Regions from separate parts of the Streptomyces sp. NPDC096105 genome, predicted to be linked through region 2. Evidence: riboswitches for the same ligand, from Rfam matches in the RefSeq annotation. Region 2 holds a riboswitch; each other region holds the start of a gene.
The links. Region 2 has a riboswitch for cyclic di-AMP ahead of ACIQ8B_RS09640 (transglycosylase family protein). Riboswitches for the same ligand answer to the same signal wherever they lie in the genome.
Positions count from the first base shown of each region.

Region 1: it holds a riboswitch for cyclic di-AMP, as region 2 does, so the genes downstream of both, ACIQ8B_RS20800 (transglycosylase SLT domain-containing protein) here and ACIQ8B_RS09640 (transglycosylase family protein) in region 2, are expected to answer to the same signal.
Region 3: it holds a riboswitch for cyclic di-AMP, as region 2 does, so the genes downstream of both, ACIQ8B_RS02760 (M23 family metallopeptidase) here and ACIQ8B_RS09640 (transglycosylase family protein) in region 2, are expected to answer to the same signal.

Region 1 is NZ_JBIWGC010000013.1:54,485-64,747, reverse strand. Features, by position in the region: gene ACIQ8B_RS20815 (M56 family metallopeptidase) at 1-752, opposite strand, end outside; gene fahA (fumarylacetoacetase) at 910-2,124, opposite strand; gene ACIQ8B_RS20805 (HAD family hydrolase) at 2,387-3,259, shown strand; gene ACIQ8B_RS20800 (transglycosylase SLT domain-containing protein) at 3,223-3,690, opposite strand; cyclic di-AMP (ydaO/yuaA leader) riboswitch at 3,696-3,864, opposite strand; gene ACIQ8B_RS20795 (polyprenyl synthetase family protein) at 4,391-5,401, shown strand; gene ACIQ8B_RS20790 (outer membrane lipoprotein carrier protein LolA) at 5,657-6,883, shown strand; gene ACIQ8B_RS20785 (ABC transporter ATP-binding protein) at 6,928-7,908, shown strand; gene ACIQ8B_RS20780 (ABC transporter permease) at 7,895-8,791, shown strand; gene ACIQ8B_RS20775 (amidase family protein) at 8,781-9,947, opposite strand; gene ACIQ8B_RS20770 (DUF6668 family protein) at 9,944-10,263, opposite strand, start outside.
Region 2 is NZ_JBIWGC010000004.1:382,967-393,229, forward strand. Features, by position in the region: gene ACIQ8B_RS09615 (serine/threonine-protein kinase) at 1-1,252, shown strand, start outside; gene ACIQ8B_RS09620 (SurA N-terminal domain-containing protein) at 1,412-2,062, shown strand; gene ACIQ8B_RS09625 (nucleoside triphosphate pyrophosphohydrolase) at 2,082-3,074, shown strand; gene ACIQ8B_RS09630 (cytochrome P450) at 3,315-4,604, shown strand; gene ACIQ8B_RS09635 (transglycosylase family protein) at 4,808-5,743, shown strand; cyclic di-AMP (ydaO/yuaA leader) riboswitch at 5,962-6,130, shown strand; gene ACIQ8B_RS09640 (transglycosylase family protein) at 6,135-6,845, shown strand; gene eno (phosphopyruvate hydratase) at 7,114-8,394, shown strand; gene ACIQ8B_RS09650 (septum formation initiator family protein) at 8,496-8,972, shown strand; gene ACIQ8B_RS09655 (DUF501 domain-containing protein) at 9,001-9,537, shown strand; gene ACIQ8B_RS09660 (Ppx/GppA phosphatase family protein) at 9,534-10,263, shown strand, end outside.
Region 3 is NZ_JBIWGC010000002.1:12,553-22,815, reverse strand. Features, by position in the region: gene ACIQ8B_RS02795 (DEAD/DEAH box helicase) at 1-2,068, shown strand, start outside; tRNA gene ACIQ8B_RS02790 (tRNA-Lys) at 2,223-2,295, shown strand; gene ACIQ8B_RS02785 (DUF3040 domain-containing protein) at 2,391-2,684, opposite strand; gene ACIQ8B_RS02780 (HAMP domain-containing sensor histidine kinase) at 3,078-4,124, shown strand; gene ACIQ8B_RS02775 (response regulator) at 4,155-4,814, shown strand; gene ACIQ8B_RS02770 (dihydrofolate reductase family protein) at 4,925-6,058, shown strand; tRNA gene ACIQ8B_RS02765 (tRNA-Met) at 6,122-6,195, shown strand; cyclic di-AMP (ydaO/yuaA leader) riboswitch at 6,514-6,671, shown strand; gene ACIQ8B_RS02760 (M23 family metallopeptidase) at 6,684-7,694, shown strand; gene ACIQ8B_RS02755 (PrsW family intramembrane metalloprotease) at 7,799-9,136, opposite strand; gene trmB (tRNA (guanosine(46)-N7)-methyltransferase TrmB) at 9,197-10,033, opposite strand; gene lhgO (L-2-hydroxyglutarate oxidase) at 10,119-10,263, opposite strand, start outside.

The DNA.
Region 1 (10,263 bases), on a different contig from region 2:
TTGAGCTCGATCAGCGCCAGCGCGGTGGTCAGATGGCCGCAGCGGCGGGAGGCCGTGTCGTCGGCGGACAGCTCGACCAGACGGTGCGTCTGCTCGCAGAAGTGGGCGAACAGCGGGACGCGCGGGAAGCCGGCCGCCAGCGCAGCCGACAGATGCAGCAGCCAGTCGTGGCGGGCCCGGGCGTGGCCGCGTTCGTGGGTGAGGACCGCGTCGAGCTGATGGCCGGTCAGGCGCTGCAGCGCGCCGGTCGTGACGATCAGCTGGGGCGGGCTGCCCGGCATCCACCAGGCGTCGGGGTACTCCTCCTCCAGCACCAGCAGCGGCCCCCGTCCCTCGGGCAGCCCCGCCGGCAGGTCGGGCGCGCGGTCCCGCAGGTGTGCGCGGGCGCGGGCGCGACGCCGGCGGGCCTCGACCAGTTCCCGCCCCAGCATCGCGGCGGTCCAGGCCGCGCCGCAGGCCAGCAGCACGGTGAGGACGGTCGTCCACGGCGAGGCGGACGACAGGTCGTACGCGGCGGTCACGGCGGGCGGCGCCGGGGCGAACAACTGCGCGCGGACGGTGCCGAAGACGGCGGCGGCGCCCAGCGCCAGGGCGGTCAGGCAGCACAGCAGGACGGTGGCCACCAGGCACTGCCACACCCACAGGCCGACGACCGGTTCCCGTTCCGGCCACTTCGCCCGGGTCAGCGCGCGGGGGACGGGTACGGCGGCGGTCACGGCGACCACGCTCAGCAGGAGCAGGCAGTACGTCATGCCACGGGCTCCGGATCCTGTCGGAAGGGGCGGCTCGGGGGCGTGCGGTGGTGCGGGGCGCGCGGCGTGAGAGGACGACGCACCGCCCGACGCCAAGTATGACGGCGAGGGACGGTGCGAGTCAGCGTGCTCGGTCGGTTCGGTAGGGCCGGAGGGGTCAGGACGCGGGGACCACCCGTCCCGTCACCTCGCCGAGGCCCACCCGCACCCCGTCCGGGCCCGGCGCCCAGGCGGACAGTGTCACCACGTCGCCGTCCTCCAGGAACGTCCGCTCGCCGTCGGGGAGTTCGAGCGGGTCGCGGCCGTTCCAGGTCAGTTCCAGCAGGGAGCCGCGTTCGCGCTCGGCGGGGCCGCTGACCGTGCCGGAGCCGTAGAGGTCGCCGGTGCGCAGGGAGGCGCCGTTCACCGTCATGTGGGCGAGCTGCTGGGCGGCCGTCCAGTACATGGTGGAGAAGGGGCACTCGGAGACGGCCTGGCCGTTGAGGCTGACGGTGATGCGCAGGTCGTAACCGCCGGGCTCCTCACCGGAGTCGTCGAGGTACGGCAGCAGCGGGTGAGTGCGCTCGGGCGGGGCGGTGCGGGCCTCCTCCAGGGCGTCCAGCGGGGTGATCCACGCCGACACGGAGGTGGCGAAGGACTTGCCGAGGAACGGACCGAGGGGCACGTACTCCCAGGCCTGGATGTCGCGGGCGGACCAGTCGTTGAGCAGGCACAGGCCGAACACGTGGTCGCGGTAGGCGTTCAGCGGCACGGGCCGGCCCCGCTCGGACGGGACGCCGACGACGAAGCCGACCTCGGCCTCGATGTCCAGCCGCACGGACGGGCCGAACACCGGGGCGGCGTCGGCGGGCGCCTTGCGCTGCCCGGAGGGGCGTACGACGTCGGTGCCGGACACCACGACGGTGCCGGAGCGGCCGTGGTAACCGATCGGCAGGTGCTTCCAGTTGGGGGTCAGGGAGTCGGCCGCGTCGGGGCGGAAGATCTGCCCGACGTTCCGGGCGTGGTTCTCCGAGGCGTAGAAGTCGACGTAGTCCGCGACCTCGAAGGGCAGGTGCAGGGTGACCTCGGACAGCGGGTGGAAGAACCGCTCGACGGTCTCCCGGTGCGCCGGGACCGTCACCCACGCGGTGAGCGCGCGCCGCACGTCCGACCAGGCCGTACGGCCCGCCGCCAGCAGGGGGTTGAGGGTGGGGCGGGCGAGCAGGGAGGCGTAGGGGGAGCCCAGGGCGTGTGCCGCCGCGCCGGCGTCGAGGACGTGGTCGCCCAGCCGGACGCCCACGGTGCGCTCCGGCGAACCGGGGAGCGAGAAGACGCCGTACGGCAGGTTGTGCGGGCCGAAGGGATCGCCCTCGGGGACATCGAAGGGGGGCATCGGGTGCTGCCTCGCTTTCGTGTGCGCGGGTGCGCCACGTGTCCGTGGCCGTGCCACACGTTACGGGGTCGCGCCCCGGTGAGCTCTTGTACACGGACGACTTCCCGGGCCCGGGTCCGCCGGAGCGCACCCTGTTCCGGTCAAAACGGGAAAGAGGTCCCAACCGGTCGCGATCCGGCGGTGTAAGAAGGCAAAACGCACCCAATGCGAGGGCATACGGGCGCGGCGAATCGGACGGTCCTCCTGTCCGTATTCTCTGATCATGGCCGCACCCACCGATTGTTTTCTCATCGCCACCGACCTGGACGGGACGCTGCTGCGCGGTGACGACACCCTCTCCGACCGCTCCCTCGCCGCCCTCGCGCGGGCGGAGCGGGCCGGCGCCCGGCACCTCGTGGTGACGGGGCGCCCGGCCCCCAGAGTGCGGTCGCTGCTCGACGACCTCGGCTGCACGGGGCTCGCGGTGTGCGGACAGGGCGCGCAGGTCTACGACGCCGCCACGCACCGGATGCTGTGGTCGGTCCGGCTGGACCGGGAGCTGGCGGAGACCGCGCTCGGCAAGATCGAGGCCGAGGTGGGGGAGGTGTACGCCGCGGTCGACCAGGACGGGGCCGACGGGCTGACGCTGATCGAGCCGGGCTACCGGATGCCGCACCCGACGCTCCCGTCGGTGCGGGTGGAGCGGCGCGACGACCTGTGGGCGCGGCCGATCAGCAAGGTGCTGCTGCGCCACCCGGAGCTGTCGGACGACGCGCTGGCGGCGGCGGCCCGGTCCGTGGTCGGTTCGCTGGCCACGGTCACGATGTCGGGGCCGGGCACGGTGGAGCTCCAGCCGTGCGGGGTCACCAAGGCGACCGGGCTGGCGCTGGCCGCCGAGCACCTGGGGCTGCGCCCCGAGGACACGGTCGCCTTCGGGGACATGCCGAACGACGTCCCCATGTTCCGGTGGGCGGGCCACGGCGTCGCCATGGCCAACGCGCACCCCGAGCTGAAGGCGGTGGCCGACGAGGTCACCCTGTCGAACGAGGACGACGGCGTGGCCGTCGTCCTCGAGCGGCTGTTCGGGCGGACGGCCGGAGTGGCCCGTCAGAGGTCGGCTCAGTACGCGCCGAAGACGTTGTCGATCGAGCCGTAGCGGTCGGCGGCGTAGTTGCAGGCCGCGGCGATGTTGGCGACCGGGTCGAACGGGTCGAAGGCGGTGCCGGGCACGTGGTACGCCTGGAAGGTCGGGTCGATGACCTGGAGCAGGCCCTTCGACGGGGTGCCCTTCGCGGCGTTGGAGTCCCACAGGTTGATGGCGGCCGGGTTGCCGGACGACTCCCGCATGATGTTGCGGTGGATGGAGTCGTAGGAGCCGGGGATGCCGTTCTGCGCCATGACGTCCATCGCCTCGCGGATCCAGCCGTCGAGGTTGTCCGGGTACGCGGTCGTGGAGGTGGCGGCCTGGGCCGTGGGGGCGGCCGCGGCGCTGGTGGCGCCGAACAGCGGCATCGCGACCACGGCGACGCCGGTGCCGGCGACGGCGAGGGAGCGGACGAGGCGGCGGTACGAAGCGGAAGCGGGCATGTCTGGGTTCCTCTCCTACGCCTGCGAGGTGAGCTGTCGGGTTCGGGCGGGAGAGTGCCCGGCCGTGCCCCTGCGGGCATGGCTTCACCCCGAGCCGTCCCGGCGCGGTGTCCGGTACGGCGGCTTACCTGGGTCCCCCGCTCCTGCCGTGCGTGAGTTCGTCGTCGGGTGTGATGCGGGTGGCGGCAGGACTAGGCGTCCACCCGGCAGGCCCGGAACGTATGCGAGAGCACATGCCGGAAACAAGTGCGACGATCACACAAAGCCCCGTTTGATCTTGAGATGGGCGATTTCGGGTGCTTGATCCTTTGTGGCCGGTCAGAGTCAAGTCCGTTGCGTGGAGCGGGATGACGGGCGTGTGCGAGGGTGACCGGGCGGCCGGCGTGCGCGTGACTCACTTCACGGGGCGGCGACCGTGAGCACATGTGCGGCCAAGGGGAATTAACGGAGCGATCGCGGTAAATCGGACTCTCGGGTGGGGCAGGATGGTTCACGGGCCACCGCGTCCGGGAAGTCGAGGTATGTCCGTTGTCATCGCCCGATCAAAAACACTCCGCTTCTGCTCCCGTATCGCCTTGCTTGTGACCCCGGGCCCTGGCGGTGATCGAAACATGACCGGATACGCTGACTCGAGTGGTGACAGCGACCTATCGACAAACCGTGTAACCGCCAGCAGACACCAGCAGACAGGAGACCCCTCGTGACCGTCGTCGGGCCGTTCGGGCTGAGCGTGCGGGACCAGGCTCTGGAAGCCGATGTCCAGGCCGGATTGACGGCTGTCGAGGAAGGGCTGCTCGAAGCCACCAAGAGCGAGGTGCCCTTCATCACGGAGGCCGCCCAGCACCTGGTGCGGGCCGGCGGCAAGCGGTTCCGTCCGCTGCTCGTGATGCTCTCCGCCCGGTTCGGCGACCCCTACGCGCCCGGCATCGTGCCGTCGGCCGTCGTGGTGGAGCTCACCCACCTGGCCACGCTGTACCACGACGACGTGATGGACGAGGCCGAGGTGCGGCGCGGGGTCGCGAGCGCGAACGCCCGCTGGGGCAACTCGGTCGCCGTGCTCACCGGCGACTTCCTCTTCGCCCGCGCCTCCCACATCCTGGCCGACCTCGGCCCGGAGGCGGTGCGGGTCCAGGCCGAGGCGTTCGAGCGGCTGGTCACCGGCCAGATCCTGGAGACCGCGGGCCCGCAGGACGGCCGCGACCCGGTCGACCACTACCTGGACGTGCTCGGCGGCAAGACCGGCTCCCTGGTCGCCGTCTCCTGCCGGTTCGGCGGGATGATGTCCGGCGCCGACGAGACGGTGGTGGACATCCTCACCCAGTACGGCGAGCGGCTCGGCGTCGCCTTCCAGCTCGCCGACGACGTCCTGGACATCGCCTCCGACTCCCACGAGTCCGGCAAGACCCCCGGCACCGACCTGCGCGAGGGCATCGCCACCCTGCCCGTGCTGCGGCTGCGCGAGCGGGCGGCCCGGCTGGGCCTCGCCGAGGACGTCGCCCTGTGCGAGCTGCTCGACTCCGACCTCACCGACGACGCCCGGCACGCCGAGGCGCTGCGGCTGCTGCGCGCCCATCCCGCGCTGGGCCAGGCCCGCCGGGACACCGTGCGCTACGCCGAGGAGGCGCGCGCCGCGCTCGCCCCGCTGCCCGACGGCCCCGCCAAGACGGCGCTCGTCGAGATGTGCGACGCCGTGGTGCACCGGGCCGGCTGACCCGCCCGGCCGTCCCCCGTACGCCTCCCGGACCCGGACGACCCCTACGGGGCGGGTGAGGCGGCGCCGTGCCGTGTCATACCGCAGCAGTACGCGCAGTTGAGCCCGCGGTCTGACGTATCCGCCCCGCGAATGCGGTCAGATGGACCACGACGGACAACACCACTTCTCACCGGTTCGGGTGAGAATGGCGGCTCGGGCCGAACTGGTGCGAGGACACGGGACGGAAGCCGCCGCCGACGACGGAGGGCACACATGGCACCGCACGCATCCGACGACACGACGACTGCCGGGGAGGTCGAGGAGCCGCGCGCCGGCCGCCGCAGGGCAGCGCGGTACGTCGTCCCCGTCACGGTGATGGGCGTGGCGGCCGCGACGATCGGACTCGTCCCGGCGCTCGCCGACTCCGGCGACCCCGACCTGCCGGACATCACCGCCGCACAGCTCATCGAGAAGATCGCGCAGTCGGACGTGGAGCGGCTGTCCGGCACCGTGAGGATCACCACCGACCTCGGGCTGCCGAACCTCGGCGGCCTGGAGAGCAGCCTCGCGTCCGGGGCGCTGGGCGGGGACGGCGAGGGTGGTTCGTCCGCCGACCCGTCCGGCCGGCTCACCGAGCTGGCGTCCGGCACGCACACCCTGCGCGTCGCCGCCGACGGGCCGGACCGCCAGAAGCTGTCACTGCTGGAGAACGCGGCCGAGTACAGCCTCATCCACAACGGCAAGGACGTCTGGGGCTACGACAGCGCGTCCAACGAGGTCTACCACGCCACCGTCGACGGGCCGGACGCGTCCGAGCGGCGCGAACAGCGGCCCCCGGCCACCCCGCAGGACTTCGCGGAGGAGGCGCTGAAGGCGGTCGACGACACCACGTCCGTGAAGGTCGACGGCACCGCCCAGGTGGCCGGCCGGGCCGCCTACCGACTGGTGGTCGAGCCCAAGCAGTCCGGCTCCACCGTCGGCGCCGTCAGCATCGCCGTGGACCACGAGACGGGCCTGCCGCTGAAGTTCACGCTCACCCCGTCGAGCGGCGGCTCGGCCGTCGTGGACGTCGGCTTCACCGAGGTGAGCTTCGACCGCCCGGACGCCTCCACGTTCGAGTTCACCCCGCCGAAGGGCGCCAAGGTGACCGAGGACACCGAACAGGACCGGGAGCGCGGCGACTTCGGGAAGCCGGAGCGGGGCCCGAAGTCCGAGGAGGACCTGGCCAAGGGCTTCGACGGGCTGAAGATGCTCGGCGAGGGCTGGAACACGATCGCCACCTTCGACACCGGCTCCGGCGGCGGCCTGCCCACCGGTGAGGCGGGCGGCGACCTCGACGGCTTCCTCGGCTCGCTCGGCGAGCAGGTCGAGGGCGACTTCGGCACCGGCACGGTGTTCGGCACCCGTCTGGTCAACGCCCTGCTCACCGAGGACGGCACGGTCTACGTGGGTACGGTCACCAAGGACGCGCTGGTGAAGGCGGCCGACGCGGGCGAGTAGCAGGCCCCGCGCCCGCCGCCGTACCGAGGGAAACGGGGGAGCCGATGGACGCCACGTCCACCACGGAGCAGACGCGCGACGGGCGGTCCGCGGGCGACGGCGTCGTCGTCACCCGCGGACTGACCAAGCGGTACCGCGGCGGACAGCTCGCCGTGGACGACCTGCACCTGACCGTCCCGGCGGGCAGCGTCTTCGGCTTCCTCGGCCCCAACGGCTCCGGCAAGACCACCACCATCCGCATGCTGATGGGCCTGATCGAGCCGACCTCCGGGACGGCGCACGTGCTGGGGCGCCCCATGCCCCGCTCCGCGCGCGCCGTCCTCCCGCACGTCGGGGCCCTCATCGAGGGCCCCGCCCTCTACGGCTTCCTCTCCGGCCGCGACAACCTCCTCCGCCACGACGCCGCCGACCCCACCGCCGATCCGCGCACCCGCAAGGCGCGGGTCGCCGCCGCCCTGGACCGGGTGGGCCTCACGGCCGCGGCCGGGCGGAAGGCACGCGCGTACTCCCTCGGCATGAAGCAGCGCCTCGGACTCGCCGCCGCCCTGCTGCGGCCCCGCCGGCTGCTGGTGCTGGACGAGCCGACCAACGGCCTCGACCCGCAGGGCATGCGGGAGATCCGCTCCCTCGTCCGCGAACTGGCCACCGACGGCACGACCGTCTTCCTCTCCTCCCACCTGCTCGACGAGATCGAGCAGGTCTGCACGCACGCCGCCGTGATGGCGCGGGGCCGGCTGATCACGCAGGGGCCGGTCGCCGAGCTGGCCGCGGGCGCCCGGGGCCGCCTGGTGGTCACCACGCCCGACCCGGCGGACGCGGCGCGGCTGCTGAAGGAACAGGGGCTCGCCGACGTCGTGGCGGACGGCGACCGGGTGAGCGCCGATCCGCCCGCGCGGGACCTCGCCGAGGTCAACGCGGCCCTGGTCACGGCGGGGGTGCGGGTGCGCGGCCTCGGGGTGGAACGGGCCTCGCTGGAGGACGCGTTCGTGGCGCTGACCGGGGAGGGGTTCGATGTCGCGGGCTGAGACGGTGAGCGGGACGGGCGCGGGAGCGGAGGCGTTCGTGCGAACGCGTTGGCGGTGGACCCTCGGGCTGTTCCGCGACGAACTGCGCACCACCTTCCGCCGCTGGCGCACCCTCGCCCTGCTGGGCGTGCTGGCCGCCGTGCCGGTGCTGGTCGGGATCGCCGTGCGGATCGAGACCGGCGACGGACCGTCCGCCGGGAGCGGCGGCGGGGGACCCGCGTTCGTCTCGCAGATCACCAACAACGGCCTGTTCCTCGTCTTCACCGCGCTCGCCGCGACCCTGCCGTTCTTCCTGCCCATGGCGGTCGGCGTGATCGCGGGCGACGCCGTGGCGGGCGAGGCGGGCGCCGGCACCCTGCGCTACCTCCTGGTCGCCCCCGCAGGCCGCACCCGGCTGCTGCTCACCAAGTACGCGACGGTCGTGGTGTTCTGCCTGGCCGCCACCCTGGTGGTGGCCGGGTCGGCGCTGGCCGTGGGCGCGCTGCTGTTCCCGCTGGGCGACGTCACCACCATCTCGGGCACCCGCATCGGCTTCGGCGAGGGACTGGCCCGGGCCCTGCTGATCGCCCTGGTCGTCGCCGCGTCCCTGCTCGGGGTGGCGGCGCTCGGCCTGTTCGTCTCCACGCTGACCGACAGCGGCATCGCGGCGATGGCCACCACGGTCGGGCTGCTCATCACCGTCCAGATCCTCGACCAGATCCCCCAGCTGCACGCCCTGCACCCGTATCTGTTCTCCCACCACTGGCTGTCCTTCGCCGACCTGTTGCGCGAGCCCGTCCACTGGGACGGCCTCACCAAGAACCTGGGCCTCCAGGCCCTCTACGCCGCCGTCTTCGGCTCGGCGGCCTGGGCACGGTTCACGACGAAGGACGTCACGGCGTAGAGGCGGGCGGGGTGAGCGCGGCGGCGGCTCCGCGTCGTTCCGCCTCCCGGGCGGCCGCCAGCAGCAGGTCCTCCCGGTCGTGGGCCGCCACCAGGTGCAGCCCCGCCGGGCAGCCGTCGGCGCCGACACCGGCCGGGAGGCTCAGCGCGGGGTGACCGCTGAGGTTGAACGCCCAGGCGAGCGCGGTGGAGTAGGTGTCGCCGGGGCCGTCGTGGCCGTGCGGCGCGGTGGGCGCCGTGGGGGTGAGCAGCAGGTCGGCGTGGGTGAGGAGACCGCGGAGACGGCGGTCGTTGGCGGCTCGGACGCGGTGGGCGCCGGCGGGGTCGGCGCCCGGGGTGCGCAGGGCCAGCCAGGCCGGGCCGGGGTCGAGGAGGGAGGGGGGCTCCGGCGGCCGCACCAGGCGTACCACCCCGGCCTCGACGAGCCGCTCGGCCGCCTCCCGCGCCAGGGCGACGGGCCCGGGGTCGGGGGAGGCGAAGCCCAGGTCGGGCGACCAGACGGCGGTGACGGGGAAGCGGGGCGGCGCCGGGGACCCGGCCCGCTCGGAAACGACCTGCCACCAGAGACCCGCGTCCACCGCCGTACGCGCGAGGATCCCGGGCGCGGCGAGGCCCGTACGGTCGCCCGACGGCAGCCGGCCGCCCGTGGCCTTCAGCCCCAGCACCCCGCACCACGCCGCCGGGATGCGCACCGAGCCCGCGCCGTCGGCGCCCGTCGCCAGCGGCACCAGCCCGGTCGCGACCGCCACCGCCGCCCCGGCCGAGGACCCGCCGGGCGTACGGTCCGCCCGCCACGGGTTGACGGTACGGCCGCGCGCCCCGAGTCCCCAGGTCCGCCAGGGCGTCCCCGGACCCGGCACGGAGGTGGCGCCCACGGCGACCGCACCGGCCGCGAGCAGCGGCCCCGCCGCGCGCCGGCCGTGCCGCCCCTTGACCGCGACCGGCACTCCGGCCAGCGGCGGGCGCTCCCCGGCGGCGACCCGCGCGTCCACCTCCGCCGCCCGCCGCAGCGCCTCCTCGCCCCACACGTCGAGGAACGCGCACAGCACCGGATCGGCGCGCTCGATCCGCGCGAGCGCCTCCGCGACCACGTCCACGGCCCGGCACGCGCCCGCGCGCACGGCGGCGGCGATCTCCCGCGCGCCGTCCCCGCTCACCGCAGGGCGCCGGTGAGACGGGCCAGCGGCTCCGTCCCGCGCGGCGGCCCGCCGCCCAGGTCGCCGAGCCGCCAGCCGGGCACCCACGGCACCCGGTACACGTCGATCAGCGCCTCGACCAGCCGCACCCGGTGCGCGAGGGGACGCGGGAGCCGTCCCGGCGCGTCCGCGACGAGGACGACGGCGTCCAGGCCGAGCCCGTGCGGGGCCTCGTCGCGCCGGAACAGCGCGACGGCCGGCGGCACCGCGTCCAGCCCGGCCGCATGGGTGCGGGCGACGAGCAGCACCGAGGAGGGGGCGCCGGGCCCGGGCCAGG
Region 2 (10,263 bases):
CGACGGCGCCGACCTCGGCGACCACCTCGCCGAGCACGACCCCTACCCGTGGCAGTGGGCGGTCGCGGTCGCCGCGCAGCTGTGCGCGGTGCTCAGCGCCGTGCACGCGGTGCCGATCGTGCACCGCGACCTCAAGCCGCGCAACGTGATGGTGAGGCAGGACGGCACGCTCACCGTGCTGGACCTCGGCGTCGCCTCCGTGATGGACGCCGACACCACCCGCCTGACCCACACCGGCACCCCCATCGGCTCGCCCGCCTACATGGCGCCCGAGCAGGCGATGGGCGGCGCGGTCGGCCCGTACACGGACCTGTACGCGCTCGGCGTGCTGATGCACGAACTGCTCAGCGGGGACGTGCCGTTCTCCGGTTCCACGGCGCTCGGGGTGCTGCACCGGCACCTGTACGAGCCGCCGGTGCCGGTGCGCCGGCTGCGCCCCGAGGTGCCCGAGGCGCTGGAGGCCCTGGTGCTGCGGCTGCTCGCCAAGGACCCGCAGCACCGCCCGGACTCCGCGCAGGAGGTCTACGAACACCTGTCGCTGCTGCTGCCCGCCCGGGGCACGCCCACCGGCGCCCCGCTGGACCCGACCCGGCCCTTCCTGCGCCCGCACGCCCCCTGGCCGGACCGGGCCAGGACGCCGGCGCCGCAGCCCGCGCCCGCCGCGCCGCCCGCGCCGGCTGCGGAGAAGGCCGACGTGGCCGCCGCCGTCGACGAGGTGAAGCGGCTGCTCGGCGAGGGCCGCATCACCCAGGCCGTCGACATCCTCGGCTCCATCCTCCCGGTCGCCGCCGAGCAGCACGGCGAGCACTCCCCGGTCGTGCGCACCCTGCGCAAGCAGTACGCGGCCACGCTGCTCGACGACGGGCAGTACCGGCGGGCCCTGCCCGAGCTGCGCCGCCTCGCCGACGAGCGCGCGGCCGAGGCGGGGCAGGCCGACCCGCAGTCGCTGCGCCACCGCTACGAGGCCGCCCAGTGCCTGGAGCAGCTCGGCGACCCGGTGGCCGCCCTCGCCGAGTACCGGGCGCTGCTGCCGTACTACGAGAACCGGTACGTGGCCGCCGGGGACATGCAGCAGGCCCACGACGTGCGCCGCCGCATCGGCCACCTGCTGCTCGCCCTCGGTGACCGCCCCGCCGCGCACGACACGCTGGCGCGGCTGCTGCACGACGTGGAGCGCGTCCAGGGGCCGGGTCACCCGCTCGCCGCGGACATCCGGCGGACCCTCCAGTGGCTGGGACAGGTGCGCGGCTAGCGCGGCCGGACCCGGCGAAGGGGAGACGGCGGGCGCGGCGGTGCCCGAAGTCGCCGTGAATCGTTGGTCGAATGGGTTGGCCAGAGCTTGGCCGATGCCTACCATCGATCACCGCAAGACTTTGTGCACCGCCGCACAAGCTCTCCTCAGGAGGTTTCCTTGCACCGCCGCCGTCGCACCGCGTTCCTCCTCACCGCCGCGATCGCCGCGGCGGCGCCCCTGCTCACCGCCTGCGGAAACGACGCGCACCCCGGTGCGGCGGCAGTGGTCGGCGGGGAGCGGATCACCGTGTCGCAGCTGGAGAACCGCGTCGACGAGGTGCGGTCCGCCCAGCGGGCCGCCGTCCCGGACGAGGCGCAGTACCAGCAGGCCATCGCGCGCACCGGCGGCCTGACCCGCGACACCCTGCACAGCATGGTGCTGGACAAGGTGCTGGAGCGCGCCGCGCGCGACGCCGGGGTGACCGTCTCGGACCGCGAGGTGCAGCGGACGCGGGCCGAGTTCGAGCAGCAGGCCGGCGGCGCGAAGGCGCTGGAGGCCGCCTGGCTCCAGCAGTACGGCGTCCCGCCGCAGCGCCTCGACGAGAACCTCCGCGTCCAGGTGACGGCGCAGAAGCTCGCCCAGAAGCTCGGCACCGACACCAGCCGTCCCGAGTTCTGGAAGGCGCTGTCCGACGCGAGCGAGGAGCTCGGGGTCGACCTCAACCCGCGCTACGGCGAGTGGGACGCGGAGAAGAGCAGCCGGGTGGACGCGAGGACGCCGTGGGTGAAGGACGTCACCGCCGCGGACGGGCCGCCGCTGGGCCTGTGACGTGGGCTAGTTTCGAAGGGTGAACGCAACCAGCCCCGCACCGACCCCCGAGGCCGCCGCCGGCCGTGTCGTCCTGCTCACCACCAGCCACCGGGTCGCGCCCGGACTGCTGTCCTGGCCCGCCTGGCAGACCCTGCACGCGGCCGACCGGGTGCTGTGCGCGGACGGCGCCCATCCGCAGCTGCCGTACCTGCGGGAGGCGGGGATATCCGTCGAGGAGGCCGCGCCCACCGCCGAGGAGGTCGTCGACGCCTGCGCCGGCGGACGCACCGTGGTCGTCGTCGCGACCGGCGAGGGCGAGCCCGCGCTCACCGACGGACTGGCGCGGCTGGCCGGCGGCGGGCGGGTGCGGATGCCCGAGCTGGAGCTGCTGCCCGCCTCCTACGACCTGCCGGGCGCCCGCCTGCTCGACCTGGTGCAGGTCATGGACCGCATCCGCGCGGAGTGCCCCTGGTCCTCCCGGCAGACCCACAAGGGCCTCGCCAAGTACGGCATCGAGGAGGCGTACGAGCTCGTCGAGGCCATCGAGGACGGCGACCGGGAGGAACTGCGCGAGGAGCTGGGGGACGTGCTGCTCCAGGTCGTCTTCCACGCGCGGATCGCCGAGGAGCACCCGGACGAGCCGTTCTCCGTCGACGACGTGGCGGGCGGCATCGTCGCCAAGCTCGTCCACCGGCATCCGCACGTCTTCGGGGAGGAGACGGCGCGGACGCCGGAGGAGGTCAAGGCGCACTGGATGCGGACGAAGGCGGAGGAGAAGCGGCGGGAGTCCGTCACGGACGGGGTGCCGGTGGGGCAGCCGGCGCTCGCCCTCGCCGCCAAGCTGGCGGGCCGGGCCCGCGGGGCGGGCCTCTCCGTTCCTCTTCCCTCCGCGGAAGGGATCGGGTACGAGCTGCTGGCGCTGGCGGCGCGGGCGGAGGCGGAGGGGGTGGACGCGGAGGCGGCCCTCCGGGCCGCCGCCCGGGCCTACCGGGATGCGATCCGCGCCGCGGAAAAGGTCACGGGCGTCTGACCTCCCCGTCTCGGGGGCTCCGCCCCCGGACCCCCATGCGCGCGGTTCCCCGCGCCCCTGTAGGCGTACTGGTCCCCAGCCCTTCAAGAGGAGAGCCCGAGCCCTCGCGGACGCGCGGGGGCAGCGTCCCTCCAGGGGCGCGGGGAACTGCGCGAACACCCCCCCGCGCCCGCACCTGCCCTGCGCGCCGGCCACCCCGCCCCCGCTGCCGCCGCCGCGGGCCCCCGTTAGGGTCGCCCCATGCGCGACCAGTCACCCCCCACCCCCCAGGGCCCCGCCCCCGACCTGTTCACCTGGGAATTCGCAGCCGACCCCTACCCCGCCTACGCCTGGCTCCGCGAGCACGCCCCCGTGCGCAGGACCCGGCTGCCCAGCGGCGTCGAGGCCTGGCTGGTCACGCGGTACGCCGACGCCCGGCAGACCCTCGCCGACAACCGGCTGTCCAAGAACCCCGCGCACCACGACGAGCCCGCCCACGCCAAGGGCAAGACCGGCATCCCGGGCGAGCGGCAGGCCGACCTCATGACGCACCTGCTGAACATCGACCCGCCGGACCACACCCGTCTGCGCCGGCTGGTCAGCAAGGCGTTCACCCCGCGCCGGGTCGCGGAGTTCGCGCCCCGCGTGCAGGAGCTCACCGACGGCCTCATCGACCGCTTCGCGGCGACCGGCTCCGCCGACCTGATCCACGAGTTCGCCTTCCCGCTCCCCATCTACGCCATCTGCGACCTGCTCGGCGTCCCGCGCGAGGACCAGGACGACTTCCGGGACTGGGCGGGCATGATGATCCGCCACGGCGGCGGCCCGCGCGGCGGGGTGGCCCGGTCGGTGAAGAAGATGCGCGGCTACCTCGCCGAGCTGATCCACCGCAAGCGCGAGGCGCTGCCCGCCGAGCCCGTCCCCGGCGAGGACCTCATCTCGGGTCTGATCCGCGCCTCCGACCACGGGGAGCACCTCACCGAGAACGAGGCCGCCGCGATGGCGTTCATCCTTCTCTTCGCCGGCTTCGAGACCACCGTCAACCTCATCGGCAACGGCACCTACGCCCTGCTCACCCACCCCGGGCAGCGGGAGCGCCTGCAACGGGCGCTGGCCGAGGGGGACCGCGGGCTGCTGGAGACCGGGGTGGAGGAACTGCTGCGCTACGACGGGCCGGTGGAGCTGGCGACGTGGCGGTTCGCCACCGAGCCGGTGGTCATCGGCGGGCAGCGTGTCGAGGCCGGCGACCCGGTCCTCGTCGTGCTGGCCGCGGCCGACCGGGACCCGGAGCGGTTCGCCGACCCGGACACCCTGGACCTGGGCCGCCGCGAAAACCAGCACCTGGGGTACGGGCACGGCATCCACTACTGCCTGGGCGCCCCCCTCGCGCGCCTGGAGGGGCAGACCGCGCTGGCCACCCTGCTGACCCGGCTGCCGGACCTCAGGCTCGCCGTGGAGCCGGCCGAGCTGCGGTGGCGCGGCGGCCTCATCATGCGGGGACTCCGCACGCTTCCGGTGGAATTCTCTCCTCCGCGTCCAGGACGGGCCTGACGAGGAGGCTGACCTTCCTGTCCGGTTCCTGCGGGTTACGCGCGGAAACCTGAGACGTGCTCAACTCTGTGATCTCCATGTGATCTGCACGGCATGAACTTGTGACAAGTGATCGTCTGCCTATACGTTCACCCATCAAGTACGGCGCGCCGCAAGGTTTTGCTCACCGTGCCGGTCCTCGTCGCCGAGTGAAAGGCTTCCGCATGCTCTCCGGGAACGGCCGACACCGTCGCCCTCGCCAGGCTCCGGCTCTTCTCGTCGCGGCCGGGGTGACCGGCTCCGCCATCGCGATCCCTCTGCTCGGGGCGGGCAGTGCCAGTGCGGCGGACGGCGAGACCTGGGACCGGGTCGCGGAGTGCGAGAGCGGCGGATCCTGGAGCCAGAACACCGGCAACGGCTATTACGGCGGCCTTCAGTTGACCCAGGACGACTGGGAGGCCTACGGCGGCCTGGAGTTCGCGCCCAGCGCCGACCAGGCCAGCCGCAACCAGCAGATCACCGTCGCCGAGAGGCTCCTCGCCGACCAGGGGGTCGGCAAGTGGCGCGCCTGCGGCCTGCTCACGGGCCTGAACCAGGACGCGGCGTCCCCGGACGTCGACCCGGGCGTGGCCGACGACGCGACCCCGGACGACTCCCGGACCGCCGGCACCACCACTCCGTCCGGTTCGCCGGAACCGGGTGATGCGTCCGCTTCTCCCTCTCCGTCCGCCACGCCCGGTTCGTCCGGCGGGGAGGAGGGTGACGCGAACGACAAGGCCTCCCCGTCCGCCCCCGCCGCCTCCGAGCGTGACGAGTCGGACAAGTCGGGGCAGAGCACCGGTTCTTCGGAGGTCACCGAGTCCGAGTCCGCCGGCCCGGGCCGCCACCGCGGCCCCAGCGCCCAGGAGGACGAGCGCGCCGACGCCGCGGCCTCGTCGGCCGGCCGGCACGCCTCGCGCTCCGCCGGCACGCCGGCCGGGGCCGCCGACGACCGTTACACCGTGCGGGCCGGGGACAGTCTGGTGTCCATCGCCGACTCCCTTGCCCTCACCGGCGGATGGACGGCGCTCTACGTCGAGAACCAGCAGGTCATCGGCGACGACCCGAACCTGATCCTGCCAGGTCAGCGGCTTCTCGTGGACGCGGAGACCGGCGAGTAGCGGGCGCGGGCGGCGTTCGAAGGCGCCTCCGCGCGGCGGCAGTTGACGGAGTGATTCGGGCTGAATGTCCGTAATAAGGGCTGTGAGAGATAGGTCTCAGAAGACCTGATCATCTTTGAAATTCCGTCGGGCCCGTGCTTACGGTCGTGACCGCTCGCCATCGCGGGCCCCGGCTGCCGCCACGCCGAATCCTGCCAGTGGCAGCACGGGAACAGTCGTCGCGTCATGCGCCGTAGGCAGGAGCGGGGGACCCAGGTAGGCGCCGGACCCGGACGGTTCACGTCCGGTACGGCTCGGGGTGAAGCCGCGTCCCGGGAGGGACGTGGCCGGGCAACTCAACCGGCCCGAACCCGACAGCTCACCTCGTAGGCGTCGGTGAGGGGATCCATCCATGCTGTTTTCCGGCAAGGGCAAGCACCGTCGTCCGTCCAAGGCCACTCGCGCCATCGCCATCGCCGGTGTCACCGGCGCCGCCGTCGCCGGTCCGCTGATGGCGGCCGGCAACGCCTCCGCCGCCACCGCGTCCGAGTGGGACGCCGTCGCCCAGTGCGAGTCCGGCGGCAACTGGTCCATCAACACCGGCAACGGCTACTACGGCGGTCTGCAGTTCTCCGCCTCCACCTGGGCCGGGTACGGCGGCACCAAGTACGCGGCCACCGCCGACCAGGCCACCAAGGCCCAGCAGATCGAGATCGCCGAGAAGGTCCTCGCGGGCCAGGGCAAGGGCGCCTGGCCGGTCTGCGGCACCGGCCTGTCCAACGCCGCCTACAACGGCTCCTCCGCCGAGGGCTCCTCCCAGGAGTCCGGCGCCGCGGAGTCCCGCGAGAGCGAGCAGAAGGCCTCCCGCTCCGCCGAGCGCCCGGCCGCCCCGGCCGAGCAGAAGGCCGAGCAGAAGAGCGAGAAGAAGACCGTCACCACCCCGACCGGCGAGAAGGTCGAGAAGGGCGACGGCGAGTACAAGGTCGTCAAGGGCGACACCCTCAGCTCGATCGCCGCGGAGCACGACGTCAAGGGCGGCTGGGCGAAGCTGTTCGAGCTGAACGACGACATCGTCGACGACGCCGACCTCATCTACCCGGGCCAGCAGCTGCACCTGAAGTAAGGCCGGCCGCACGGTCCCTCCCCCCGTCCCCACGGGCCACCCGCCCCGGTGCGTTTCTTCCCCGTACGCACCGGGGCGGGGTCATGTCCGGACGCTTTCCGGTCACGGTTTCCCGAACCTGCTTTGTTCCGTTCGGAAACAATTTACTCTCGGTTCTGTCCATGAGGCGGGCGGCCGGATGGCCGATCGCCCGGAGCCGGTTAGGCTCGGACTCGCAGGGCCCCCGCGGCCCCGCTCACCCGCGTCACATCCCAAGAAGGAGATGCTCGTGCCGTCCATCGACGTCGTCGTAGCCCGGGAAATCCTGGACTCCCGAGGCAACCCCACGGTCGAGGTCGAGGTCGGCCTCGACGACGGCAGCACGGGTCGTGCCGCCGTCCCGTCCGGCGCCTCCACCGGCGCCTTCGAGGCCGTCGAACTCCGTGACGGCGACGCCGGCCGTTACCTCGGCAAGGGCGTCGAGAAGGCCGTACTGGCCGTCATCGAGCAGATCGGCCCGGAGCTCGTCGGCTACGACGCCACCGAGCAGCGCCTGATCGACCAGGCGATGTTCGACCTGGACGCCACCGACAACAAGGGCTCGCTCGGCGCCAACGCCATCCTCGGCGTCTCGCTCGCCGTCGCGCACGCCGCCTCCGAGGCCAGCGACCTGCCGCTGTTCCGCTACCTGGGCGGCCCGAACGCGCACCTGCTGCCGGTGCCGATGATGAACATCCTGAACGGCGGCTCGCACGCCGACTCCAACGTGGACATCCAGGAGTTCATGATCGCCCCGATCGGCGCGGAGTCCTTCTCCGAGGCGCTGCGCTGGGGCGCCGAGGTCTACCACACCCTCAAGAAGGTGCTGAAGGGCAAGGGCCTGGCCACCGGCCTCGGCGACGAGGGCGGCTTCGCCCCGAACCTCGGCTCCAACCGCGAGGCCCTCGACCTCATCCTCGAGGCCATCCAGGAAGCCGGCTACACCCCCGGCGAGCAGATCGCCCTGGCCCTGGACGTGGCCGCCTCCGAGTTCTACAAGGACGGCGTCTACAGCTTCGAGGGCAAGGAGCGCTCGGCCGCCGAGATGACCGAGTACTACGCGGAGCTCGTCGACGCGTACCCGCTCGTGTCCATCGAGGATCCGCTGTTCGAGGACGACTGGGAGGGCTGGAAGACCATCACCGCCAAGCTCGGCGACAAGGTCCAGCTCGTCGGTGACGACCTGTTCGTCACCAACCCGGAGCGCCTGGCCCGCGGCATCGAGGAGGGCGCCGCCAACGCCCTGCTGGTGAAGGTCAACCAGATCGGCTCGCTCACCGAGACCCTGGACGCCGTCGAGCTGGCCCAGCGCAACGGCTTCAAGTGCATGATGTCCCACCGCTCCGGCGAGACCGAGGACGTCACCATCGCCGACCTCGCCGTCGCCACCAACTGCGGCCAGATCAAGACCGGCGCCCCGGCCCGCTCCGAGCGCGTCGCCAAGTACAACCAGCTGCTGCGCATCGAGGAGATCCTCGACGACGCCGCGGTGTACGCCGGCCGCAGCGCGTTCCCCCGCTTCAAGGGCTGACCCCGCCCTCCGCAGGAGGCGTCGTACGTACGTCCCCGTACCCGGTCCCGTACCGTGTGCGGGGACGTACGCGCGTAGGAGACCGAACGAGAGGCGGGAACATGGCGGTCAAGGACCGGGACCGTTTCTCCACCGCGACCAGGATCCGGCTGATCGGTGAGCAGACCGCGGCCCGGGTCTACCGCTCGCAGACCAAGCGGCAGGCCCGCCGCTCCCGGCTGACCGGCCGCGCGGCCCTGCTCGTCCTGGTCGTCTGCTCCCTGGTCGTGGCCCTCGCCTACCCGATGCGGCAGTACGTCTCCCAGCGCGCGGAGATCGCCGACCTGCAGAAGGAGCAGGACGAGACCCGCCGGCGGGTCGAACGGCTGCGCGACCTCAAGGCCCGCTGGCAGGACGACGCCTACGCCGAGCAGGAGATCCGCAGGCGCCTGCACTACGTCATGCCGGGGGAGACCGGCTACATCGTCGTCGACCCGGCCGGCGCCGGAACCACGCGCGGCGACCTCCGGGCCGCCGACCGCCCCTGGTACGCCAACGTCTGGGACGGCGTCGACAAGGCCGACGCCGCCGACCAGTGACCCGACGGAACACCGCAGAAAGACACGTATGGACACCCCTCCGCCCACGACCCCGCGCACCGAGCCCACCGCCGCGGACGTCGAGGCCTTCAAGCAGCAGCTCGGCAGGCCCCCGCGCGGGCTGCGCGCCATCGCGCACCGCTGTCCCTGCGGGCAGCCGGACGTCGTGGAGACCGCACCGCGGCTGCCCGACGGCACGCCCTTCCCGACGCTGTACTACCTGACGTGCCCGCGGGCGAACTCCGCGATCGGCACGCTGGAGGCGAACGGCGTGATGAAGGAGATGACCGAGCGGCTGGCCGCCGACCCGGAGCTCGCGGCCGCCTACCGCGCGGCGCACGAGGACTACGTCCGGCGCCGCGACGAGATCGAGGAGCTGAGGAACTTCCCCAGCGCGGGCGGCATGCCGGACCGGGTGAAGTGCCTGCACGTGCTGGTCGCCCACTCGCTCGCGGCCGGCCCCGGCGTGAACCCGCTGGGCGACGAGGCGCTGGCGATGCTGCCGGAGTGGTGGAGCAAGGGGCCGTGCGTGACGCCGGCGGAGGAGACGGGGGAGGGCCGGTGACCCGGGTCGCCGCGATCGACTGCGGGACGAACTCCATCCGGCTGCTGGTGGCCGACGTCGACCCGGTGACGGGCGAACTCACCGACCTGGACCGGCGGATGACGATCGTGCGGCTCGGCCAGGGCGTCGACCGCACCGGCCGGCTGGCGCCGGAGGCGCTGGAGCGGACCTTCGCCGCCTGCCGCGAGTACGCGGAGGTCATCGAGAAGCACGGCGCGCGGAAGCTGCGCTTCGTCGCCACCTCGGCCTCCCGCGACGCCGAGAACCGCGACGTGTTCGTGCGCGGGGTGGTGGACATCCTGGGTGTGGAGCCCGAGGTGATCACCGGCGACCAGGAGGCGGAGCTCTCCTTCACCGGCGCCACCAGGGAGCTGACCGGCCGGGACGGCCTGCACCGGCCGTTCCTGGTGGTGGACATCGGCGGCGGCTCCACCGAGTTCGTCGTCGGCGACGACCACGTGCGCGCCGCCCGCTCCGTGGACGTCGGCTGCGTCCGGATGACCGAGCGCCACCTGGTGCGGGACGGAGCCGTGACGGACCCGCCCACCGAGGAGCAGATCGCCGCGATGCGCGCCGACATCGAGGCCGCCCTGGACCGGGCGGAGGAGGCGGTGCCGCTGCGCGAGGCACGGACGCTGGTGGGCCTCGCCGGATCCGTCACCACCGTGTCGGCGATCGCCCAGGACCTGCCCGAGTACGACTCGGCGGCCATCCACCACTCCCGCG
Region 3 (10,263 bases), on a different contig from region 2:
CGGCCTCCCCGAGGGCATCGTGCGCAAGCTCGCGCAGAACGGCGTGACCAGCCCCTTCCCGATCCAGGCCGCGACCATCCCGGACGCCCTGGCCGGCAAGGACATCCTCGGCCGCGGCCGCACCGGCTCCGGCAAGACCCTCTCCTTCGGTCTGCCGACCCTGGCGCAGCTCGCCGGCGGCCGCACCGAGAAGCACAAGCCGCGCGCCGTCATCCTGACGCCGACCCGCGAGCTGGCCATGCAGGTGGCCGACGCCCTCCAGCCCTACGGCGACGTCCTCGGCCTGAAGATGAAGGTCGTCTGCGGCGGCACCTCCATGGGCAACCAGATCTACGCCCTCGAGCGCGGCGTCGACGTCCTCGTCGCCACCCCGGGCCGGCTGCGCGACATCATCAACCGCGGCGCCTGCTCCCTGGAGAACGTGGAGATCGCGGTCCTCGACGAGGCCGACCAGATGTCCGACCTCGGCTTCATGCCCGAGGTGACGGAGCTGCTGGACCAGGTCCCCGCGGGCGGCCAGCGCATGCTGTTCTCCGCCACCATGGAGAACGAGATCAAGACCCTCGTCGACCGCTACCTCGACTCCCCGGTGTCGCACGAGGTGGACGCGGCACAGGGCGCGGTGACGACCATGTCGCACCACATCCTCGTCGTGAAGCCCAAGGACAAGGCGCCGGTCACCGCGGCCATCGCCTCCCGCAAGGGCCGCACGATCATCTTCGTCCGCACCCAGCTCGGCGCCGACCGCGTCGCCGAGCAGCTGCGCGACGCCGGCGTGAAGGCCGAGGCGCTGCACGGCGGCATGACCCAGGGCGCCCGCACCCGCACCCTGGCCGACTTCAAGGACGGCTACGTCAACGTCCTGGTCGCCACCGACGTCGCCGCCCGCGGCATCCACGTCGACGGCATCGACCTGGTGCTGAACGTCGACCCGGCCGGCGACCACAAGGACTACCTGCACCGCGCCGGCCGCACGGCGCGCGCCGGCCGCACCGGCACGGTCGTCTCCCTGTCGCTGCCGCACCAGCGGCGCCAGATCTTCCGGCTGATGGAGGACGCGGGCGTCGACGCCACGCGCCACATCATCCAGGGCGGCGCCGCCTTCGACCCGGAGGTCGCCGAGATCACCGGCGCCCGGTCGATGACCGAGGTGCAGGCCGAATCCGCCGGCAACGCCGCCCAGCAGGCCGAGCGTGAGGTCGCCCAGCTCACCAAGGAGCTGGAGCGGGCCCAGCGCCGCGCCACCGAGCTGCGCGAGGAGGCCGACCGCCTGCTGGCGCGCGCCGCGCGCGAGCGGGGCGAGGACCCCCAGGCCGTGACCGCCGAGGCGGCCGCCGTGGTCGCCGAGGCCGAGGTGACGCTGCCGGAGCAGCCGACCGCGCGGGACGTCGAGCGGACCGAGCGGACCGAGCGCGCGGAGGCCCCGGCGCCGTACGAGCGGCGGGACGACCGTGACGACCGCGGCGGGTTCCGCCGGGACGACCGCGGCGACCGCGGCGGGTTCCGTCGTGACGACCGCCGGGACGAGCGGGGCGACCGCGGCGGGCGTTCCTTCGAGCGCCGTGACGACCGCGGTGGCTTCAACCGCGACCGCGGTGACCGCGGCGGCTTCCGCCGGGACGACCGCCGGGACGACCGTGGCGGCCGGTCCTTCGACCGCCGTGACGGCGACCGTGGCGGTTTCCGCCGGGACGACCGTGACGACCGCGGCGGCTTCCGCCGGGACGACCGCGGTGACCGGGGCGGCTTCAACCGCGACCGCGGTGACCGTGGCGGGTTCCGTCGTGACGACCGCCGGGACGAGCGGGGCGACCGCGGCGGGCGTTCCTTCGAGCGCCGTGACGACCGCGGTGGCTTCGACCGCGACCGCGACCGCGGCGGGTTCCGCCGGGACGACCGTCCCGGCCACCGCGGCAGCGACCGCCCCTTCAACCGCGACCGTCAGGGCGACCGCCCGGGCTTCCGCTCCGGCGGCCACGACCGCCCGTACGGCCGTCGTGACGACCACCGCGGCGGCGGCTCCTTCCAGCGCCGCGAGGACAAGCCGCGCTGGAAGCGCAACGGCTGACCCCGCCTCACCGGACCGACCGCCGAGGGCCCGCGCGACACCTGTCGCGCGGGCCCTCGCGCATGTGTGCCCCTCCGGCCGCAACGCCGCCTGCCCGATACCCGATCGGCTCCCCGGCCGCGTCCGGCTATGCTCGGGGAGGCAACATCGCCAGGGGCCCTTAGCTCAATTGGCAGAGCAGTGGACTTTTAATCCATTGGTTGTGGGTTCGAGTCCCACAGGGCCTACCTCCCGCGGGAGGGGGAGCCCCCCGACGCGCGGAACGGCGCTCGTACCGGCCAGGCCGGTACGAGCGCCGTTCGCGTATCCAGGAAGGGGCGGATCAGTACGGTGACGGGCGCCGGGCGGCGTTCTCGTCCGGGCGCCGGTGGGGGTCGATGAGCTGCACGCCGATTCCGCTGGTCACCAGGCCCGCCGCGATCAGCAGCCCGTCGGGGACGACGATGCCCGCGACCAGCATGCCCAGCCCGATGACCAGCACCCACCAGGCGCCGGCGCGCCGGTACTCGCGCGGGCGGGCCGGGCGGCCGGTGGCCAGGGAACGGGCGAAACGGGGGTCCTCGTGCTCGAGTCGGGCCGCGAGGTCGACCAGGCGATCGTCGTCGGACTGGGGCACGGCTCCTCCTTCCCAGGGGGTGGCCGCCCGGTCACACCGTCGACGGCCGTCGCTCCGAGCACCGGGACGTGCGCGGACCGCCGGCTTGCCGCGAACGCGGGCCGTTGTCCTGGAGTGTGCCCGTGCGCCGAGGTCGTCACCCGCCCGGTACGGAGCCTCCAGCGTGGCCCGTACCGCTCCGCCGGGGCCATCCGTCGCGCCCCCCATCCCCCTGGGGGACCGGTATCCACGGAAGCACGGGCACGGGGCCGCCGACGCCGGGAAAATGGGGACTGTCACGGATGGCGCGGGCCCGGTCCGGGGCGGAGGCTGGACGGTGACGGCCCGCGCCGCGCCCCCGGCCGCGGGCCGTCGGGGGCCTTGAGCATACCGACGGCGAGGAGGCGGAACCGAGTGCCTCTGTTCTGGCGCATCTTCCTGCTCAACGCCGTCGTGCTCATCGTCGCCACCGCCCTGCTCCTGGGACCCGTCACCGTGTCCACGCCCGTGCTGCTCACCGAGGCCGCGGTGCTCACCGTGGGACTGGCCGCCATGCTCGTCGCCAACGCCCTGCTGCTGCGCGTCGGCCTCGCCCCGCTGCAGCGCCTGACCCGCGCGATGAACACCACCGACCTGCTCCGCCCGGGGAACCGCCCCGCGGTCGGCGGGCGCGGCGAGATCGCCGAGCTGATCACCACGTACAACACGATGCTCGACCGGCTGGAGGACGAGCGGGCCACCAGCAGTGCCCGCGCGCTGTCCGCGCAGGAGGCGGAACGCCGCCGTGTCGCCCGTGAGCTGCACGACGAGGTGGGCCAGTCGCTGACCGCCGTGCTGCTGCAGCTCAAACGGGCCGCCGACCACGCTCCGGCCGAGCTCGGCGACGAGCTGCGCCAGGTGCAGGAGACCACCCGCGCCTCCCTGGAGGAGATCCGGCGGATCGCCCGCCGGCTGCGCCCCGGCGTGCTGGACGAGCTGGGCCTGGCCAGTGCCCTCAAGGCGCTCGCCACCGAGTTCGGCGGTCCTGGGCTGAGCGTCCAGCACTGCCTCGACCCCGACCTGCCCGAGCTGGACCGCGAGTCGGAGCTGGTGCTCTACCGGGTCGCGCAGGAGGGCCTCACCAACGTCGCCCGGCACGCGGGGGCCCGCCGCGCCGAGCTGGCCCTGCGGAGCACCCCCGGCGGGGTCGAGCTGCGGGTCCGCGACGACGGCATCGGCATCGGCGGCGCGGACGAGGGCGCCGGCATCCGCGGCATGCGGGAGCGGGCGCTGCTCGTGGGCGCCGAGCTGACCGTGGAGCCCCGTGCCGCCGGTGGTACGGAGCTGCGGCTCGCCGTGCCCGTTCCCGCGCGTTTCCCCGCGCACGTCCTCGTCCCCGTACGGCCCGTGCGGACGTCCGCCTCCTCGACCGCTCCCGCCGTCGTGCGCCGGTCCGCGCCCGCGCACGCCCCGCCCCCGTGACCGACGTCCCCCGACCGGAAACGCTGAACCATGACCGACCCGTCCCCCGCCCGCATCCTCCTCGCCGACGACCACGCCCTGGTCCGCCGGGGGGTCCGACTCATCCTGGACGGCGAACCGGATCTGACCGTGGTGGCGGAGGCCGCCGACGGCGCCGAAGCCCTCGAACTGGCCCGGGAGCACCGCCCCGACCTGGCCATCCTCGACATCGCCATGCCGCGCCTGACCGGTCTGCAGGCGGCCCGTGAGCTCTCCCGCACCCTGCCGGGGACCCGGATCCTCGTGCTGACCATGTACGACAACGAGCAGTTCTTCTTCGAGGCGCTGGCCGCCGGCGCCTCGGGCTACGTCCTGAAGTCGGTCGCCGACCGCGATCTCGTCGAGGCCTGCCACGCCACCATGCGGGGCGAGCCCTTCCTCTACCCGGGGGCGGTCAACGCCCTCATCCACAACTACCTCGACCTCGCGCGGGAGGGCCGGACGCTGCCCGCGAAGGCCATCACCGACCGGGAGGAGCAGATTCTCAAGCTGGTCGCCGAGGGCCACACCTCCCAGCAGATCGCGGACCTGCTGGTGATCAGCCCCAAGACGGTGGAGCGGCACCGTGCCAATCTGCTCGCCAAACTGGGCCTCAAGGACCGGCTGGAGCTCACCCGCTACGCCATCCGGGTCGGCCTGATCGAGCCCTGACACCGGTCCCGGCGGCCGGGGCACGGTCCGCTCCCCGCCGCACGGGTTGCCAGACTGGACGCGGACCGCGCAGCGGTCCCGCCGTCAACCCGCACCCGGAGAGCCCGCCGATGCCGCACCCGTACGTCCTGCTGTCCGCCGCCGTCTCCCTCGACGGCTACCTGGACGACACCGGCCCGGAGCGGCTGCTGCTGTCGAGCCCGGCCGACTTCGACCGGGTCGACGAGGTACGGGCCTCCGTGGACGCCGTCCTGGTCGGCGCCGGCACCCTGCGCGCCGACAACCCCCGTCTGCTGGTCAACTCGCCCGAGCGCCGCGCCGCCCGGGTCGCGGACGGCAGGCCGGAGTACCCGCTGAAGGTCACGGTGAGCGGCTCCGGCGACCTGGACCCGGCGGCGCGGTTCTGGTACACCGGCGGCGAGAAGGTCCTCTACACCACCGACGAGGGCGCCGGACGGGCCCGCGCCCTCGGTCTCGCCGCCGACGTCGTCCCGCTCGGCGACGGCCTGGACTGGCGGCGGCTGCTGGAGCACCTGCACGACGAGCGCGGGGTGCGGCGCCTGATGGTCGAGGGCGGCGGGCGGATCCACACCCAGCTGATGACCCAGGGCCTCGCCGACGAACTGCAGCTCGTCCTCGCCCCGCTGTTCGTCGGCGACCCGGACGCCCCCCGGCTGTTCGGCCCCGGCTCCTACCAGGGCGGCCGGCTGCGGCTGGTCGAGACTCGGCCCGTCGGCGACGTCGTCCTGATGCGCTACGAGCCCACCGCGCCCGGCACCGGCGCGCTGCCCTCCGCGGCCGACCACCACTGGCTCGCCCTCGCCTGCGAGCTGGCCGCGCTGTGCCCGCCCTCCGGGACCGCGTTCAGCGTCGGCGCGGTCGTGGTCGCCGCCGACGGCACCGAGTTGGCGCGGGGGTACTCCCGTGAGGGCGGCGACCCCGTGGTGCACGCGGAGGAGGCCGCGCTCGCCAGGACCGACCCCACCGACCCGCGGCTGGCCGGCGCCACCGTCTACTCCAGCCTGGAGCCGTGCGCCCGTCGCGCGTCCCGGCCGGCGCCCTGCGCGCGGCTGATCCTGGACGCGGGGGTGCGCCGGGTGGTCACGGCCTGGCGGGAGCCGGACACCTTCGTGGCGGACGCCGACGGCAGCGCGGTGCTGGCGGACGGGGGCGCCACGGTGCTGGTCCTGCCGGAGCACGAGCGGCGTGCGAAGGCGCCGAACGCGCATCTGCCGGCCGGCTGATCGCGCCGCCGGGGAAGGGATGTGCGTCGGGCCCCGCGGATGCCGTACACTGGTGATTACCGACGCGGGGTGGAGCAGCTCGGTAGCTCGCTGGGCTCATAACCCAGAGGTCGCAGGTTCAAATCCTGTCCCCGCTACTGAAGGCCGAGGGCCGGAATCCGAAAGGGTTCCGGCCCTCGGTGTTTTCTGTATACCGGCGCCTTGTGCCGGCACCTTTCTCCCCGCCTCTCACGCAGCGTGAGCGAAGTGCTTCGCAGCGCATAACAACTGACATACCGTCAGGTTCGACCGGTCGTCCGACGCGCGGTCAACTCGCCCGTTTTCGCCCGGTCATGGCGCTTAAGTCCGCACGGAAATCGTGAACGATCAAGAGGAATGGCTTGGAATCCGGCCCCCGCGTCTATTAACGTTCGATAACGCAGCGCGGTCGTCCCAGCCGTCACAGAAGGCGGCTCCGTGCGCACGCGCCGAATCCCGCGAGGGAACCGGGGAACCACCACCATGGGGTGAATCGGGCGGATACCGCCGTGAGAACACGGCTCGTATACGCGCGTAGGAGACCTTCCTGCTCCGAACCCGTCAGCTAACCCGGTAGGCGAAGAAGGAAGGAAAGGAGCGCGCCCACGTGGCGTCCAACCCGCCTGCCCCCGAGGCCCCGTTCCACCCGAGCGACACCTTCGCCTACGGCGCCGACGAGGGCCCGTTCGAGGAGTGGAACCCCACCGCGGAGTCCGTACGGCCCGTGCGCGGGCGGCACCGCGTCGCCAAGCAGCGCGGAGGCGGACTCGCCCGCAGCTCCACCGTCCTGGGCGTCGGCGTCATAGCCGCCGTCGGCGCCGGCGGCATGGCCAGCGCCCAGACCGGCAAGCCGCCCGTCTCCATCTCCATGCCCGACCTGCCCAACGTGGGTTCCCTCCTCTCCGAGGAGGAAACGCCCAAGGGCACGAGCACCCCCCTCAGCGACATCGGCATGACCACCGCCGACGCCGAGGAGGGCGCCTCCGGCGCCGGAGAGGCGCTGCGCGCCCGCATCATGGCCCAGGTCGAGCAGCAGCAGGGGCAGGCGCAGAGCAAGGCCCAGGCCGCCGCCCTCGCCGCCGCCGAGAAGGAGGCCGCCGAGGCCGCCGCCAAGGCGGAGAAGGAGGCCAAGGAGAAGGCCGAGGCCGCGAAGAAGAGGGCGGAGGAGGAGGCCGCGAAGAAGGCCGAGGCCGAACGCCTCGCCGAGCTGGCCAAGCAGTACACCCTGCCGACCTCCTCGTACACCCTCACCTCGACGTTCGGTCAGGCCGGCGTCTACTGGTCCTCCGGCTACCACACGGGCCTCGACTTCGCCGCCCCCACCGGCACGCTGATCAAGGCGGTCCACACCGGCACGATCACCGCCGCCGGCTGGGACGGCTCGTACGGCTACAAGACCGTGCTCACCCTCGACGACGGCACCGAGATCTGGTACGCCCACCAGTCGTCGATCAACGTCAGCGTCGGCCAGAAGGTCACCACCGGCGACGTGATCGGCCGCGTCGGCGCGACCGGCAACGTCACCGGCGCCCACCTTCACTTCGAGGTCCACCCCGCCGGCTCCTCCGGCGGCGTCGACCCGGCCGCCTGGCTGGCCGGCAAGGGCCTCAGCGTCTGAACCACCCGGCGGCCGCGTCCCGGCCGCCGACGCCGCGAACGCCGGCAGCCCCGACGACGCCCCCCCCGACGTCAGGGCTGCCGGTCCCGCATGTCCGGGGCTCCTCAGCGGCGGTGGGGGTGCTCCCCGTACGCCGGATACGGATGACCGTGGGGCGGCTGCCCGTACGCCTGCCACGGCGCGGGGACGGGCCCGTACGCCCACGCCGCGCCGTACGGCACCGGGGGCGCCGTGAGACGGGCCGCGTGCTCCAGTGCCGGACGGGCCGCCGCGCGCCGGTGCCACAGCTCCAGCAGCAGCTCCCGCTCCCGGCTCACGAAGTCCGGTCCCGCCTTCCCCGCGCGGCCCCGGTGCCGCAGGAACGCCAGCGAGGTCGCGTACGCCTCGTACTGGGCGACCGCGCGCGCCGCGGGCCTGCCCCCGTGCTCACGCGCGAACTTCCGGGCGAGGCGCCGGGCCCGCATCGAGCCCAGCGCGAACGGCTCCGCGGGACGCAGCCAGCCGGCGGCCACGTACGCGGGCAGCTCCGTGCGCACGGTCCGCAGCTCCCGCTGCCGCGTCCACACCACCAGCCAGGTCAGCAGCCCGAACGCGGGCACCATGAACGCCCCGTACACCGCGAGGAAGCCGAACTGGCCGAGCATGACGGAGCCGTTCCACAGGGCGTGCATGCCCATCGCGAGGAGCAGCCCGGCGACCGGGAAGAGCACGCGCCGCACCCGCTGCCGGTCGGCGGACAGCGCGGCCGCGCCGAAGCCGATGCCGGTGAGCACGGTGAACAGGGGGTGCGCGAAGGGCGACATGACGATGCGGACGAAGAAGGTCGCCGCGGTGACCGAGGCGATGCCGCTGCCGCCGGTGAGCTGGTCGGTGCCGAAGGCGTTGCCGAGGTAGAGGACGTTCTCGGTGAACGCGAAGCCGGTCGCGGTGAACCCGGCCGCCACCACGCCGTCGAGGATCCCGTTGACGTCGCGTCTGCGGAAGAGGAAGAGCAGCAGCACCGCCGCCGCCTTCGCGGTCTCCTCCACGACCGGCGCTATCACCGTCGCGCCCAGGGTGTCGGCACCGGCCGGGTCGGCGGTGGTCGTCGCTATCCACCGGGTGGCGAAACTGTTCGCCACGATCGCTATGAGCGCCGCCGCGCACGCCCCCCAGGCGAAGGCGAACAGCAGGTTCCGCCAGGGCCCCGGGTCCACCCGGCCCAGCCAGCGGAACGCCGCGAGCAGCAGCGGGACCGGCAGCACGGCCAGCCCGAGACCGACCAGGAAGCCCTCGGTGCCCGTCTGCTCCCTGACCAGCGCGAGGATCACCAGCCCGGACAGGGCCAGCAGTGTGACCACCGCTCCGTAGCGCACCGCGGGGCGCTGCCACCAGTGCGGGTGCCGCAGCGTGCTGCCGGGAGCTGCGCCGGGGCACGGCGGGTACGGAGGGCTGCTGGCCACGGATTCGACCCTAACGAGAAAGGGGCAGGGCTGCGTGCCGGCTCAGGGGCTCGGGGGAGGTCAGGCGGGGTCCCCGGCCCGGTGCCCGGCACGGTCGTCGTGCGGTACGCGGCGGAAGAGCAGGTCGTTCACCACATGCCCCTTGTCCAGCCCCTGCCGCTCGAAACGGGTGAGCGGCCGGAACTCCGGACGCGGCGCGAAACCGCCGTCCGCCCGCGTGTTCTCGTAGGCGGGGTGCACGGTGAGCACCTCGAGCATCTGCTCGGCGTACGGCTCCCAGTCGGTGGCGCAGTGCACGAGCGCGCCCGGCGCCAGGCGGGACGCGGCGAGGGTGAGGAACTCGGGCTGGATCAGCCGCCGCTTGTGGTGCCGCTTCTTCGGCCAGGGGTCCGGGAAGAAGACGCGCAGCCCGCTCAGTGAGTCCGGGGCGAGCATCTCGCGCAGCAGGATGATCGCGTCCCCGTTCGCCACCCGTACGTGGGTCAGTCCGCGCTCCTCGGCGAGGTGCAGCAGGTGACCCTGGCCGGGGGTGTGGACGTCCACGGCGAGGATGTTCGTCCCCGGGTCGGCGGCGGCCATCTCGGCGGTGGCCTCGCCCATGCCGAAGCCGATCTCCAGGACGACCGGCCGGTCGTTCCCGAACAGCTCGGCCAGGTCCAGGCGGCGGCTGCCGTCGATGTCGAGCCCCCACACCGGCCACAGCCGCTGCAGGGCGTCCGCCTGGCCTGCGGTGACCCGACTGCGGCGGGGCTGGAAGCTGCGGATCCGCCGCTCGAAGTGCGATCCGGCGGGGTCGGCCTTCGGGCCGTCGGGGAAGCGCGGCTCCCCCTTCGCGCGGTCGCGGCGGGCCCGCGCGCCGGGCTGCTGCGCGGCGTGCGGTGCTTCGGGGGTGCTCATCACGGATTCAGACACAGTGCCCTCGATTTTACGGGGACGGCGCGCACGTCCGCCCGGTCCCACGGACCGGCCCCACGACCCGCTCTCACCGCTCGCTCCCGGCGAGGCCGGCCAGCGCCCGCCGGGCGATCTCCCTGCCGATCGGCAGCGACGCGGTCGCGGCGGGCGAGGGGGCGTTCAGCACGTGCACCGCGCGGGGCGCCTCCCGGATCAGGAAGTCGTCGACCAGC